Regions from separate parts of the Promicromonospora aerolata genome, predicted to be linked through region 2. Evidence: predicted binding sites of a transcription regulator. Region 2 holds the regulator's gene; the other holds the start of a gene.
What was found. Region 2 encodes LexA, which represses DNA repair genes until DNA is damaged. Its sites were predicted from a motif close to TCGAACANNTGTTCGA; they were not measured.
Positions count from the first base shown of each region.

Region 1: a site for LexA is predicted at 4,676-4,691, ahead of ACFSL2_RS26100 (HNH endonuclease signature motif containing protein). Genes of this name have one in related genera too.

Region 1 is NZ_JBHUHF010000001.1:5,844,502-5,852,357, forward strand. Features, by position in the region: gene ACFSL2_RS26090 (FtsK/SpoIIIE domain-containing protein) at 1-3,359, shown strand, start outside; gene ACFSL2_RS26095 (hypothetical protein) at 3,469-4,434, shown strand; gene ACFSL2_RS26100 (HNH endonuclease signature motif containing protein) at 4,733-6,493, shown strand; gene ACFSL2_RS26105 (family 43 glycosylhydrolase) at 6,702-7,856, shown strand, end outside.
Region 2 is NZ_JBHUHF010000001.1:1,768,772-1,776,627, forward strand. Features, by position in the region: gene ACFSL2_RS08020 (DUF5302 domain-containing protein) at 1-64, opposite strand, end outside; gene nrdR (transcriptional regulator NrdR) at 199-672, opposite strand; gene ACFSL2_RS08030 (LysM peptidoglycan-binding domain-containing protein) at 792-1,238, opposite strand; gene lexA (transcriptional repressor LexA) at 1,488-2,261, shown strand; gene ACFSL2_RS08040 (L-lactate dehydrogenase) at 2,363-3,352, opposite strand; gene ACFSL2_RS08045 (ATP-dependent DNA helicase) at 3,362-5,437, opposite strand; gene ACFSL2_RS08050 (carbohydrate ABC transporter permease) at 5,521-6,444, opposite strand; gene ACFSL2_RS08055 (carbohydrate ABC transporter permease) at 6,446-7,417, opposite strand; gene ACFSL2_RS08060 (ABC transporter substrate-binding protein) at 7,425-7,856, opposite strand, start outside.

The DNA.
Region 1 (7,856 bases), 4.1 Mb from region 2:
GGGAGCGGCGCAGTACGGACGGGGACCATCTGACGGTGCGGCTGGGCCTCGCCGACGCGACGAGCCGGGTGGAGGTGGACGACAGCGCCGAGCCCGAGCACCGGCGCAAGACGCGTGCCACGGTACGGTCCGTGCCGGTCACCGTGCCGTTGCGGGAGGCGGGCGTCGTCGGCCTGGCCGGCCCGGGGGACTGGCCGCGTCGCCGGGCCCGCTGGATCGTGGGTCAGCTCGGGGTGCTGCAGAGCCCGCGCGACGTGCAGATCTACGTGCTGACCAGCTCCGAGCACGTGCAGGAGTGGGCGTGGGCGGCCTGGCTGCCGCACGTCCGTCCCGCGTTCGGGCAGTCCGCCGTGGCCCTGCTCGGGACCACCACGGAGACCCTGGCCGCACGGGTCGCCGAGGTGGGTTCGCTGATCACCCAGCGCCGTGCCGCCATGGATGCGGCGAGCGCCAAGGTCATGTCCGGTCCGCAGGTGGTGGTAGTACTCGACGGCGCCCGCCGGCTGCGTGCGCTGCCCGGTGTGGTGTCGATCCTGCGCGACGGCCCCGGCGTCGGCGTGAGCGTCGTGTGCCTGGACGGCGACGAGCAGCTGCTGCCGGAGGAGTGCACCGCCGTCGCTCTGGCCCGGGTCGACGGGGGCCTGACGTTGCGCCGGCAGGACGCCGACGACCTGCGCTCCGTGCTGGTCGACGAGGTGACCGACGACTGGTTCGAGCCCGTGGCGCGCGCCGTCGCCGCCGTGCACGACGTGACGGCCAGCGAGGGCGAGGGCCTGATCCCGGACTCGGCGCGCCTGGTGGAGGTGCTCGGCATCGAGGAGATCGACGCCGGACAGATGGCCGCCCGGTGGCGGGCCGTGACGAAGGGCAGCACCCAGGCGGTGGTGGGTGTGTCCCTGGACGGGCCGTTCGCTCTCGACCTGGTGCGGGACGGGCCGCACGCCCTGGTCGGCGGCACCACGGGTTCGGGCAAGTCCGAGTTCCTGCAGACCGTCGTCGCGTCGCTCGCGGTGGTGAACACGCCGCAGACCATGAACTTCGTGCTGGTCGACTACAAGGGCGGCGCCGCGTTCAGCCAGTGCGAGCGGCTTCCCCACACGGTCGGCATGGTCACGGACCTCGACTCACACCTCGTGGAGCGGGCCCTCGACTCGCTGCGCGCAGAGCTGACCTACCGGGAGCACGTGCTGGCCGACGCCGGCGCGAAGGACCTGGAGGACTATCTCGACGCGCAGGCCCGCGGCCATTCGGGGCCCACGCTGCCGCGCCTGATGATCGTCATCGACGAGTTCGCATCGATGGCGCGGGAGCTGCCCGACTTCGTCAGCGGCCTGGTCAACATCGCACAGCGCGGCCGGTCCCTCGGGATCCACCTGATCCTCGCGACCCAGCGTCCCTCCGGTGTGATCTCGCCCGAGATCCGCGCCAACACGAACCTGCGTGTGGCCCTCCGGATGACCGACAAGGGCGAGTCGAAGGACGTCATCGACGCCACCGAGGCGGCGGAGATCGCCAAGTCGCAGCCCGGTCGGGGCTACGCCCGCCTCGGGCATGCGTCCGTGATCCCCTTCCAGTCCGCCCGGGTAGGTGGTCGTCGGCTGTCACTGGCCGACGTCGGGCAGGTGGAGGCCCCGTTCGTCGCGCGCGTGCCGGTGACGGACCTGGGCACCGCCTCGCCCCGCCGCCCTGCGGTGAAGCGCCGGGAGGACGTCGAGACCGACCTGGCCGCGCTCGTCGCGGTCCTGCGCGAGGCCGCCGCGACGGGGGAGTGGCCCAGCCCGCGCCGGCCGTGGCTGCCCCCGCTGCCGGACCTGCTCCAGCTCGCCGACGTGGCGCAGCCCGCGGTGGCGTCAGCGTTCGCGTGGGCGACGGAGGACTCGCCGGCCGACCAGCGGCAGGGTCCTGCCGTGATCGACCTGGACACCTTCGGTCACCGCTACGTGGTCGGAGCGCCCGGCAGCGGACGCTCGACCGCCCTGCGCACCACGGCGTTCGCCGCCGCCACCGCTATGTCGGTGGCCGACCTGCACCTCTACGCGATCGACTGCGGCAATGGGGCGCTGGCGGTGCTGAACGAGCTGCCGCACACGGGCGCCGTGGTGCAGCGCGGGCAGACCGAACGGGCCGGCCGCCTGCTCGGGCGCCTGCAGGCGGAGCTCGGGCGCCGACAGCAGGTTCTCGCCGCCGGCAACTACGCCAGCGTCACGGAGCAGCGGGAGCTCGCCGAACCGGAGGCGCGCCTGCCCCGTGTGCTGGTGCTGGTCGACCGCTGGGAGAGCTTCATGAGCAGCTATGGCGATGTCGATGGCGGCGCGCTGGTCGAGATGGTCCAGGAGCTCCTCCGGGACGGCGCGAGCGCCGGCATCCACCTGGTGCTGGCCGGGGACCGGAGCCTGCTGTCGAGCCGGATGAGCGTGCTGTCCGACGACGCCCTCCTGCTGCGCCTCACCGACCGGCTCGACTTCGGCATGGCCGGCATCAACCACAAGAAGCTGCCCGAGGAGATCCAGCCCGGCCGCGGCTTCCGGTCCGGGACCGGGCTCGAGGTGCAGGTCGCCATCCTCGGGGACGACCCGTCGGGCCGCGCCCAGACGGCGGCGGCGCGCCGGATCGCCGCGACCATCCGCGAACGCGAGGACGTGGTGCCCGGAACCGGGCCGTTCCGGGTGGACGACCTGCCGTCCACGATCACCGTGGACGCGGCCTACCAGTACGTGGGCCGCGAGGCGGCCCGGCCGATGTGGGCCCTGCTCGGTGTGGGAGGCGACGACCTGGCGGCGTTCGGCATGGACCTGGCGAACGACGCGCCGTCCTTCATCGTGGCCGGACCCTCCCGGTCCGGCCGGTCGACGATGCTCGCGGTCATGGCCGAGTCCCTGCTGCGCGGCGGGACACAGGTGGTGGTGCTGGCGCCGCGGCCGAGCATCCTGCGCGACCTCGCGGGCCGGAACGGCGTGCGCGCGGTGCTCACCGACCCCGAGGTGACCGAGGAGGACCTGGCGCCGCACCTCGACCCGGACGGTACACCGGTGGTCCTGGTCGTCGACGACGGCGAGCAGGTGACCGACGCCCCGGCCAAGACCTGGCTCCGCGCCTACCTGCGCACCGCCGCCGACAACCAGCGAGGGCTGATCCTGGGGGGCGAGGCCTCCGAGGTCGCGGGCGGGTTCTCCGGCTGGCAGGTGGACGCCAAGAAGAGCCGACGGGGCGCCCTGCTCAGCCCGCAGGACCGGTTCGACGGCGACCTGGTGGGCGTGAGCCTGCCACGTTCGGCCGTCTCGTCACAGGTCAGCCCGGGCAAGGCCCTGGTACACCTGGGATCGGGGGAGCTGGTCACGCTGCTGGTGCCCACGGTGTAGGGAACACGCGACGTAGACCTGCCCGAGCCGAACGCCGTGCGGGGCACCTCGCACACACGCCGGGCGTGGCGGTCGCGCGCGATGGGCGTCGTCGTGCCACCGTAGGACCGTGCCAGCGCACGATCAGCTCGATCTCGACACCGCCGTCGACGTGCTCTACACCCGCCCGCTCGACGAGTTCATCGCTGCCCGCGACGCCGTCGTCCGACAAGCGACGGACAGCGGAGACCGGCTGGGTGCCGCACGGGTCAAGCGACTGCCGAAACCGTCGGTCGCCGCCTGGGTGATCAACCAGGTCGCGCGGGGACACCCCGAGGAGATCGCGGCGCTCGCGGACCTCGGCGACGAGCTGCGTGCCGCCACGCAGGAGCGGGACCGCGGCCGGGTCCGGGCGCTGGACCATCTGCGCCGCGAGCGGACGGACGGCCTGGTCCGCACCGTCCGCGAGGCCGGCGAGGTGGGCGGACGGCCCGTGTCGTCCGCTGTGCTCGACCGGCTGACGGAGACGCTGACCGCTGCCGTGATGGACCCGGATGCCGCCGCGGTGGTCCGGGCCGGCCGGCTCTCCCGGGCACTGCAGCACGTCGGTTTCGGGATCGTGGACGAGCAGGGCGATGAGGCCGAGCTGGTCGAGCTGCATCCCGCGGCGTCCGACGACGGCTCGAGTACTGCCCCGGAGCGCGACGTCGAGAAGCCCGCTCGAGCGGAGAAGTCGAAGAAGTCCGGGCGTGGAAAGCCTGATCCGGCTGCTGCGGAGCTCACCGCCGCGGAGGAAGCCGTCGAGGAAGCTGCCGCACAGGTGGACCGGCTGGAGTCGCGCCGCGACGACATCCGCGAGCGGCTCCGCTCCGCCGACGCCGGGATCGAGCATGGCGAGAGCGAGCTGGAACGCCTGGCGCGGGAGCTCGACCAGCTGGCCGCCGAGAGGGACACGACGCGACACGCGCTCGACGAGGCGCGGACGGCGGCGGACGAGGCTCGTGCGGACCTCGAGGCGGTCGAGGACGAGCTCGACGATGCGGTGGAGCGCGCCGCGGACGCCCGCCGCCGTCGCCGCGCGGCACGCGGCCGGTGAGCCGGCAGGGCTCGCCGGCCGGCCACCGGCTCGGCGCAGCTGAGCGTGGTCACGTGGTGCCGACGCTGTCGGGTGCGTCGGTCTACTCCACCGGCTTACCGGTCTGGTGTGCGTAGCGGATCTCAGCGCTGTGCATGGCCCGGTCCCTGAAGCCTGCCGCTTCCCTTCGACACGTCATCAATCCTGACCGCGCTCATCTGCGCAGAGCAGTTATCCACAGATTTCGTTTTGCACGTGCTGCTCATACAAATGTTCGAGAGAATGGGGGTGGTCGAACAACGGAGCGGAGGTGGGACCGGTGGAGCAGTCGACGAGTGACGGACCCGGCCTGTCCGCTGCTGCGGGTTCGATCGAGGAGGTGCTGGCCCGGTTCGAGAGCGTGATGGACGACCTGGCGAACCTGACCGACCCGGGTGTACTGGACGGGTGGAACGCGCCGAGCATCACGCGGTTGGCCGAGGCGCACACCAGGATCCGTGGGCTGACCGGCCGCCTGGACGGGGCCCGGTACACGCTCCTGTCGCGGATCGAGGCTGAGGGCTCGTGGCGGTCCGGTGGGATGGCGCGTGCGTTCACGACCTGGCTGCGAGTGCGTGAGGGTGTGTCGTCGGCGACGGCGGGCAAGGACATGGTGATGGCACGCCGTTTGGCTACCGCGCTGCCCGTTACCCGAGACCGCCTGGTCGCCGGAACTCTCGGCGCCGATCACGCGCGGGTGATGGCCGAGGTCGCGCCGACGAGCGAGTCCCGCACGGACGCGTTGGCGTGGCTGATCGACACCCGTACCGGGCAGACGACGACGCCGGAGCTGTTCGTGCAGACCGTTGCGGTCGACTTTCCCGACCCGGTCGACGACCCGGACGGAGCCCGCACCCGCCAGCTGGTCACCCGGGTCGTGGAAGACGCCGTCGCGGCGGGGACGCTGGTGACGGGTGAGGGCCTGGTGCTCCGCGAGGCCGGTGTGCTGAACGCGGACCGGTTCCGGGTGGTGGCGCGTCGGTTCGCGACGGTGACCGACCCGGACACCGACGATGCCGAGGACGACAAGGCCGCCCGGGGCGAGTTCCTGGACCTGGCCAAGACCTTCGGCGGGTATCACGTGGCAGGGTTCCTCACCGACGAGCACGGGCTGTTGGTCACCGCTGCCGTGAACGCGGTCATGGGTGCGCCGTCGGCTGAGGACACGCGTTCGTCGACGCAGCGGCGGGCGCAGGGACTCGCCGACGTCGCCCGGGTGGTGCTGGACACCAACCAGGCCGCACCCGGGGCGGCCATCCCACCCCACCTGAACGTGACCGTGTCCTGGACCGAGCTGGTCACCCAGGTCACCCGTACCCGGGACGGCCTGTGCCTGACGTGCGGACAGGCCACACCGGACCGTCCGGCACCACGGCGCGCGACGGGCAAAGGTCCGGCCGGCACGAGCACGGCAGACACGGGCACACCAGTCACGGGCACGCCAGGCACGGGCACACCAGGCACGAGCGCAGATGCAGTGGGCACCAGGACGGTGTCGGGGCTGCTGTCGGCCGGTGGCCCTGCGTTCACCGAGACCGGTGGCCGTGCGCCGCGGGCGGTGCTGCGCAGGTTGGCGTGTGACAGTGCGGTCACCAGGGTCGTGTTCGGCCCCGATGGTGCGGTCCTGGACGTGGGCCGGGCACAGCGCACGGTGACCGGTCAGATGCGGCGTGCCGTGATCGCGCGGGATCAGCACTGTGTGTTCCCGGGGTGTGATCAGCCGCCGTCCCGGTGCGAGGTCCATCACGCGGTGACCCACTGGGCTCACGGCGGCGGCACTTCCGTCACCAACAGTGCCTTGTTGTGCTGGTTCCATCATCAGCTCGTCGACGCCCGGGGCATCACCATGCACTGGACGGGGCGACCTACCACCGACACCGACACCGACAGCACCCCCGACGGTGCTCCCGCCGCCCTGCTCGAGACCGGGTGGGCCTTCACCGACGCCCGCGGGCACCGCATCCGCCTGTCCGATGCCCTTCGAACCCCTGCCCGACGCCGCTGGACCAGCGCACCCGGCCGCCGAGCCACCAGCAGCTGAAGCCGCCTGAAGCCGCCTGACCGTCGGGTCGCGGCTTCAGCTCTCGGCGGCGAGGCGTGCGAGCACACCCGCCCGTGCCTACGCGTGCGAGCACTTCGGCACCTCGGCGAGGAACCTTTCTGTCGGTTATTGAGTGTCGAAATCTTGCTGGCTAGCGTCCCCCTCGACGTACGGCACCGGCGCCGTGCGTGGAAGGAGAACGTGTCTGATGACTGGTTTCGAGAACGAGTTCCGCGTCGACCGGCGGTCGGTCCTGGCGGGGGCAGCGGGCCTCGCCGGCTCGTTGGCGCTGGGCTGGACACAGCCTGCTGCGGCGGCGTCCGCCTCCCACCCTGCCCCCGGTGCGGGGACGACGGGAGCGGCGGGGGCGGCGGCGCAGCGGAACCCCGCGAGCTACCCGGCGAACTGGCCCGACCCTGAGCCCTACGGAGCCGCCGACACCCGGCTGGACCTGTGGCCGCGCGAGGACAACTCCTTCATCCTGCCCCTGGAGCTGCGCCCCCGGGACGAGGAGCGGGGCCAGGTCTGGATCCGCGACACCTACGTCAACTGCTTCGTCGTCGACGGGCGGCCCGTCTACGTCGCTACCGGGACCACGCGCGTACCGGGGCTGCCCAAGGCCGGGCCCTGGAACGACGGCATCTTCATGTGGGTGGCGTCGTCCCTCCGCGGGCCGTGGAAGCTGGTCGACACGACCGGCATCCGGCCCGGCGCGGAGAAGGGCAAGGTGTGGTCGCCGGAGTTCGTCGACGAGAACCGGCCCGGTCGCACCGTCGTCGCGCCCTGGCAGGAGTACTGGCACGACACCGGCCAGTTCGGCAAGCGAGGCAACACCTGGGCCCCTGAGGTGCACTACTTCCGCGGCACCTGGTACATCGTGGCGTGCATGGGGGACCACTCGCGCAAGGTGGGCTCGTTCATGCTGGTGAGCGAGGGCGGTGTCGAGGGACCGTACCGCCTGGTCGAGGGCAACCTCGAGAAGCCGTTCGGCGAATCGTTCATCGGTGGGCCGCGCTTCATCGAGCCGGGGGCCTACCACCACATCGACGGCAGCCTCTTCTCCGAGGGTGACGACGCGTGGCTGGTGCTGCACAACGACCTCTACGCGAAGTTCCGGGACGACATGGAGGACATCGTCCCGACCACCGACCTGCCGAGGTTCCAGCAGGTGCCGTACTCGCCCGAGCCGTACCTGGAGGGCGCGTACGTGTTCAAGCACGGCGGCAAGTACTACCTCCTGCACGCCGCGTGGGACCGCACGTCGACCAACCCCGACGGGACCACGCGCAACGCCTACGACCCACCCGCCCCCGGCCGGGTCCAGTACCAGTACGACGCGATAGTCGCCGTCTCCGACCGGTTC
Region 2 (7,856 bases):
TGGGCTCCTCAGCGCCCTGGGTCTCGACCTCTGCCTCCTCGGCATTGGGCTTCTCGTCCGTCACACCGATCACCTCCTCTTGTTCCGGGGGTCCCTCGATCGGGTCCGTCGTCCGCCCAGCCTGCACCACGGCACACCTGGGTGCCAACATTTTTCACGGGTGCCCGGGCCGGGGGGAGAGCCGCGTGACGGCCTGCCTCAGGCCTGCTGGGCGGCGGCCCGCTCCGCGCGCTCGGCACGGAGCGAGGTGATGGCGCTCTCGAAGTCCTCGAGCGAGTCGAACGACTGGTAGACGCTGGCGAACCGGAGGTAGGCCACCTCGTCGAGCTCACGGAGCGGGCCCAGGATCGCGAGCCCTACCTCGTAGGCGTCGATCTCCGCGCTGCCGTTGCTCCGCAGGGTCTCCTCGACGCGTTGGGCCAGGATCGCCAGGTCGTCGTCACTGACGGGACGTCCCTGGCATGCCTTGCGCACGCCCGCGGCGACCTTGTCACGACTGAAGGGCTCGGTGGCCCCGGAACGCTTGACCACGGACAGGCTGGCGGTCTCCACGGTGGTGAACCGTCGGTTGCAGTTGGGGCACTGCCGGCGGCGCCGGATCGACAGGCCGTCGTCGGCGGTCCGCGAGTCCACCACGCGCGAGTCGGCGTGGCGACAGAACGGGCAGTGCATGCTCACTCCTGCGGGGTCGTCCACCGACCGGAGGCCTCCGGTCGCGTCCCGACGGTAAGCGGGCAAACCACCCCCATGCAACATCGCCACACCATTTGACGATGATTCGACGCCCCTGGTCACTCCTTGGGAAGGAGCAGCAGCTCCCCGACCCGTAGCGCACCCGAGGACATCTGGTTCAGCTCCTGGAGCCGCGCGACGGCGTGCCGGACATCCTCGCCGGGCTCCGCGATCTCCTGGGCGAAGCCCCAGAGCGACTCCCCCGGCTGCACGGCGTGCACCCGGACCTCCGTCGGTTCACCCGGTGCGCTGGCGACCGCCGTCGCACCCCAGGTCACCATCGGCGCGAGCAGGAGCATGGCCAGCAGCACGAGCGCCACCCGGCCACGTCGGGTGAGCCGCAGGCCGGCCAGCCCGAGCCGGTCGGCCACCGTGCGCGACCGGGCCGGCGAGAACGTCGGCACCGCGGTCGGCCCGGACGCCGGTGCGTACGACCGGCCGTACGCCGGTGCATACCTCTGCCCATACGCCGGGGTGTACTGCCGCAGCGGGATCACGTCCCCCATGGCCCCTCCTCGAAGAGTGACTGAGCTCTTGTCGTTCATACAAGCGTTCGTCGAACGCCCGTACCATTGTGTAGCACGGGACACCGCCGATGTCGAGACACGCTCGAACATTCGTTTGAGCCGAGCGAGTTTGTGATCTAGAGTGGGTGACGTAGGGAGAACATTTGTCGGAACGGGAGGGGCACGGGCATGACGGGACGGGACGGGACCAGCGACACGAGAGCCGTCGACACGGCACCAGCTGTCGACATGACACTCCCTGGCGTCGCCACGCTGGACGCGCCAAGCGACAAGGCGGTCGCTGACGTGCACACGATCTCGCCGACAGACCGCCTCACCGAACGGCAGCGCCTCGTGCTGGACACGATCCGGCAGTCGTTCGAGACGCGGGGCTACCCGCCGTCGATGCGTGAGATCGGCGAGGCCGTCGGGCTGGCCAGCCCGTCGAGCGTCAAGCACCAGCTCCAGATGCTCGAGAAGAAGGGCTTCCTGCGCCGCGACCCGAACCGGCCGCGCGCGATGGAGCTCGTGGAGCCCCTGGCCGAGCAGGTCGACAAGCCGACACGCGGCGAGATCCACTGGCCCGAGCCGCGGCGCAGCGGCCAGGTCCACTGGGGCAGCTCGGTGCCCGACGACGCCAGCACCCCGCCGCCGTCGTACGTTCCGCTGGTCGGTCGGATCGCCGCCGGTGGCCCGATCCTGGCGGAGCAGGTCGTCGAGGACGTCTTCCCGCTCCCCCGCCAGCTGGTCGGTGACGGTGAGCTGTTCCTCCTCAAGGTCGCGGGCGACTCGATGGTCGACGCCGCGATCTGCGACGGGGACTGGGTAGTGGTGCGGCGGCAGAACGTCGCCGAGCAGGGCGAGATCGTCGCGGCGATGATCGACGGCGAGGCCACGGTGAAGACGTTCAAGCAGGCGGACGGCCACGTGCTCCTGCTGCCGCAGAACCCGGCCTACGAGCCGATCCCGGGTGATGAGGCACAGATCCTGGGCCGCGTGGTGGCCGTCCTGCGCAGCCTGTAGGGCTTCACGACAGAGAGGTCCCGACAGCTCCGACCAGCGGAACGGCCCGCCGGTCGGAGCAGTCGGGACCTCTTGCGTCGCTCGGCGGCCGAGGCCGTCGCTCAGAAACCGAACCGCTTCTGGACCGCCCGCACGCCGGCCGCCGAGGCACGCAGCCCCGTCAGCTCGTCGTCGGACATCGGGACCCGTACGGAGTCCGTGACGCCGCGACGGTCGACGAGCGACGGCACGGACAGGCACACGTCGCTGATGCCGTGGTAGTCGTCCAACAGCGAGGACACGGGCATGATCCGGCGCTCGTCGTTGAGGACGGCCTCGACGATGCGGGCACCGGCCAGACCGACGGCGTAGTTGGTCGCCCCCTTGCCCGCGATGATCCGGTACGCGGAATCGACCACCTCGTGGTGCACCTCCGAGCGTACGGCGGCATCGATCGGCGGGTGTCCGCCCAGCGGCACCCAGTCCAGCAGCGGCACGCCACCGATCGTGGCGGAGCTCCAGAGTGCGATCTCCGAGTCGCCGTGCTCCCCGGCGATGTACGCGTGCACGTTCCCGACGGCTACGCCGCACCGGTCGGCGAGCACCACGCGCAGCCGCGACGAGTCCAGGACGGTACCGCTGCCGAACAGCTGCTGCCGGGGCAGGCCGGAGATCTTGAGCGCCGCGTAGGTCACCACGTCCACGGGGTTGGTCACCATCAGGTACGTCGCGTCCGGGGCGACCTCCACCAGTCCGGGCAGGATCTGGTGCATCAGTCCGATGGTCGCCTCCGCGAGGTCGATCCGGGTCTGCCCGGGCTTCTGCTTCGCGCCGGCGGTCACGACCACGACGTCCGCCCCCGCGCAGACGCCCACGTCGTCCGAGCCGACCACCTGTGCCTGGGACGTGAACATCAGACCGTGCTGCAGGTCGAGCACCTCGGCCTCCACCTTGGCCCGGTTCACGTCGTGCAGGGCGATGGTGCGAGCCGAACCCCGGGTGAGCGCGGCGAAAGCGAGGGTCGAGCCGACCGCCCCGGCTCCCACCACCGCCAGCTTGGTGGTGCGTGAGCCGGACGGCTGCGCGCCCTGGACGTCCGACGGGGCTGTCATGTCCCCAGGCTAGGTGTCGAGCCGCGCCAGCGCGGCGCGGACCAGCGCGGAGTCGGTCGTGGGCCAGAACCCGGGCATCGACCGGGTGAGGAACGACGCGTACCGTGCGGTCGCGAGCCGGGGGTCGAGGACCGCCACGACTCCGCGGTCGTCCATGCTCCGCACGAGGCGTCCGGCGCCCTGCGCGAGCAGCAGGGCGGCATGCTGCGCCGATACCGCCATGAACCCGTTGCCGCCCGCCTGCTCGACGGCCCTGGCGCGTGCGGCCTTGACCGGATCGTCCGGCCGCGGGAACGGAATGCGGTCGATGAGCACGAGCTGGCACGACGGCCCCGGCACGTCGACGCCCTGCCACAGGGACAGGGTGCCGAACAGGCAGGCGGTCGGGTCGTCCGCGAACTGGCGCACCAGCGTGGGTAGCTGGTCGTCGCCCTGCGCCAGGATCGGGAAGTCCAGCCGCTCACGCATCGCCTCCGCCGCCGCGTTCGCGGCGCGCCGGGACGAGAACAGGCCGAGCGTGCGACCACCGGCGGCCGTGATGAGCTCCGCGATCTCGTCGAGCTGCGCCTCCGTCGTCGGCTCCCGGCCCGGCGCCGGGAGGTGCCGCGCCACGTAGAGGATGCCCTGGCGCGGGTAGTCGAACGGACTGCCGGCGTCCAGACCCTGCCAGGGCGGGGCGTCCTCGCCCTTCAGGCCCAGCGTTCCGGCCACCGGCTCGAACGTGCCGCCCAGTGCCAGGGTGGCCGAGGTGAAGACCCCGGTCGCCTCGCCCAGCAGGTGCGTGCGGATCAGGCCCGCGACGTGGAGCGGCGCCGCGTGCAGGCGGGTCACGTTGTCACCGAACCCGCCCCAGCCGTTGTCGGGGCGCGAACACCACAGCACGTCGGCGGTCGTGTCCTGGAACGCCATGCGTTCCGCCGTCTCGAACAGCTGCAGCATCGCACCCTGCGCCATCTTGAGCCCGGGCTCGGGCTGGCCGGGTGGCTGCCCCTTGCCGCCGTTGGTGTCGGGCTTCAACGTGCTCAGCACCTCGCGCGCGGCGTCCCGTACCGCACCGACCGCCGTGCGCAGATCGTCCGGCAGACCGTTCGGGAACCGCTCGGCGGTCGCCGTGACGAGCAGGGTCCCGAGGGCCTGCGCCGCCTGGTCGAGGGTGTCGGTGTTCGTGCCGGCGTGCCGGCGGGCCAGCCGCGCGGCGTTCTCCACCGAGGCCATGGACAGGTCCACCGTGGCCGACGACGTGACGCGGTCGGTGAGCTCGTGCGCCTCGTCCACCACCACCACGTCGTGCTCCGGGAGGACGCCGGGACTTCCCGTGGCCGCGATACCGAGCATCGCGTGGTTGGTGACCACCACGTCCGCGTCCCGGGAGATGGCGCGCGCCTTGTCCGGGAAGCACTCCGCCAGCATGGGGCACTTGCCGCCCAGGCACTCCATGGCGGTCACCGAAACCTGCCGCCACGCGCGGTCCGGCACACCGGGCACCAGGTCGTCACGGTCGCCCGACTCCGTCTCCCCTGCCCACTCGTGCAGGCGGCGCACGTGGTCGGCGAGCGTGGCCCCGTCGTCCTTGCGCCGACCGCGCGCACCTCCGGACGCGGCGGGCTCCTCGGTACGCGGGTGGTCCTCACCGCCGGGGAGGTCGAACAGCGTCGGCTCGTCGGCGGGGTATCCGCCCCCGACCTTGTGGACGCACAGGTAGTTGTGCCAGCCCTTGAGCAGCGCGATGCGGGGCTCGCGCGGGAGCTGCGGCGCCACCGCCTTCGCCACCAGCGGCAGGTCGCGCGTGATGACCTGCCGCTGGAGGGCGAGGGTGGCGGTCGAGATGATCACCTTGCTCTCGGCCGCCACCGCGTGCCGGACGGCAGGCACGAGGTACCCGAGCGACTTGCCGGTACCGGTGCCCGCCTGGACGAGCAGGTGCTCGCCCTTCTCGATGGCATCCCCGACCGCCACGGCCATGCGGTGCTGGCCGTCCCGCCGCCCGCCACCGAGCTCACCGACCGCGAGGTCGAGCAGCTCCTCGACGTCGGGGATCCCCGTGGGGGCGGCGGTGGCTGCGGGTGCGTCGGGAAGGCTGGTCACACGTTCGATCCTAAGCCGGGCCACCGACACGCACCCCACGTCGTCCACAGCGACCGGCGGCCACCCTCGGCCACCCCTTGACGCTACCCCTTGACCGCCCCGCCCAGTCCCGCCCCGCTGAGGAACAGACGCTGGAACGCCAGGAACAGGGCGATCGGCAGCACGGTCGAGATCGCGAGCGCCGCGAGGAACACGTCGAGCTCCAGGTAGGGGGCGATGGCGGGCAGCCGGACGGACAGCGGCTGGTTGGCCGGGTCGGGCAGCACCAGCATGGGCCAGAGGTAGTCCTTCCAGGCGGCGATGACGGCGAAGACGGAGACGACGCCGAGGATGGGCTTGGACATCGGCAGCACGATGCTCCACAAGAGCCGGAAGGGTCCGGCGCCGTCGACGCGGGCGGCCTCGAATATCTCCCGGGGCAGACCGTCGAAGAACCGTTTGACCAGCAGCACGTTGAACGCGCTGGCGCCCATGGGCAGCCAGACCGCCCAGAAGGTGTTGAGCAGGCTGACGTGCACGATCGGCACGTCGAGGATCGTCAGGTACAGGGGCACGAGGAGCACGACGGACGGCACGAACAGCGTGGCCAGCACGAGTGCGAAGATCACGTTGCCGTACCGCGGCCGCAGCACGGAGAGCACGTAGCCGCCGGTGGTGGCGACCAGGATCTGGAAGAACCAGGCGCCCGCCGCGACGATCAGGGTGTTGACGAAGTAGTGGTCGATCTCGGCGCGGGTCCACGCGGTGGCGAGGTTGGCCCAGTCGATCCCGGTGGGAAAGAGACCCAGGGGCTGGCGCAGGGTCTCCTGGGTGGGGGTGACGGCGGCCTTCGCGAGCCAGAGGATCGGCCCGAGCCCGACGACGACCAGGGCGATCAGCAGGCCGCCCTGCAGCGCACCGAGGGAGCCGCGCACGCTGGGCCGGCGCCGGTCGTGGGACGACACGATGCCGCGTTCCGCGGGTTGCGGGGCACGGGGGCGGGTCGGCGTCCGGTTGTTGGCTGCCATGTCAGCTGCTCCAGGGTCGGGTCACGCGGAAGTACACCGCGGAGAGGACGGCCAGGACGCCGGCGAGCATCAGGCTGAGGGCGGTCGCCGCCCCGTAGTTGCCACCGAGGCTGCTCCCGAAGGCGTAGTCGTAGATCAGCATGAGGATCGTGAGGGTCGCGTTGTTGGGACCGCCGCCGGTGAAGAGGAACGGTTCGAGGAACACCTGCGCGGTGCCGATGATCTGCAGGATCAGGGTGATGAAGAGGACGCCGCGGAGCTGGGGCAGCGTGACGTGCCAGATCTTGCGCCACACGCCTGCCCCGTCCACCTCGGCGGCCTCGTAGAGCTCGGTGCGCACCCCGACGAGCGCGGCGAGGTAGATGATGACGGTCCCACCGGCCGCGGCCCAGGTCGCCTCGAGCACCAGGGACGGCATGGCGCTGGTGGCGTTCTGGAGCCAGGGGTACGGGCCGAGCCCCACCCAGCCGGCGATCGTGTTGAACACGCCGGTGTCGGACGCGTCGTAGAAGAACTTCCACAGCAGGACGGCCACGACCGGCGGCACGACGACCGGCAGGTACGCCAGCGCCGAGAACAGGCCCCGCATCCGCCGGACCTCGCTCATCAGGACCGCGGCGGCCAGCGGCAGCGGATATCCGAACACCAGCGCGAGCAGGGCGAACCACAGGGTGTTCTTGACGGCCTTGCCCAGGAGCGGGTCCTGCAGCACGAACACGAAGTTGTCGAGCCCCACGAACACGGGCGCGGTGACGAGGTTGGTCTCCTGGACGCTCATCACGAGCGCCCGTCCGATCGGGAACCAGGAGAACACGCCGAACACCAGGATCATCGGCAGCGCGATGATCAGGGTGCTCAGGCCGCCGTCGCGCAGCCATTCCCGGGGCGCGCGGCGGCCGCGCCTGCGGGGCCCGGACGACGACGGCGGGGTCGCCGCCGTCGTCGTCCGGGGCGGGCTGGACAGAGTGGTCATCGGTTGGTCAGCTGCGGTCGAGCAGGCCCTGGACCTGGGTCTGCGCGTCGGCGAGCAGTGCGTCGATGTCCGCGTCCTCGTCGGTCAGCACCGCCTGGACCACGGGGTCGAGCGCCGCGTACACGTCCTGGGTGGCGACGGCGGGCTCGGGGATGACCGGCTGGTCGAACATCTGCTCGGTCATGGGCGCGAAGTTCTCCAGCGGGACGTTGACGAGGTCCTTGATCCAGTCCTGCTGCTCCTCGTAGGTGCTCTGGTCGAAGATCGGCAGGGCGGGTGCGCCGACGGGCTGGTCGGTCTTGGCGGCGACCTCGGCCTCGGCCACGGCGGCCTCCTGGTCGGTCAGCTTGGAGATGTAGTAGAAGTCGATCCACTTCACCGCTGCCGCCTGCTCGGCCTCGGACGCCGCCGAGCTCACCGCGGCGAGCGTCCCGCCGCC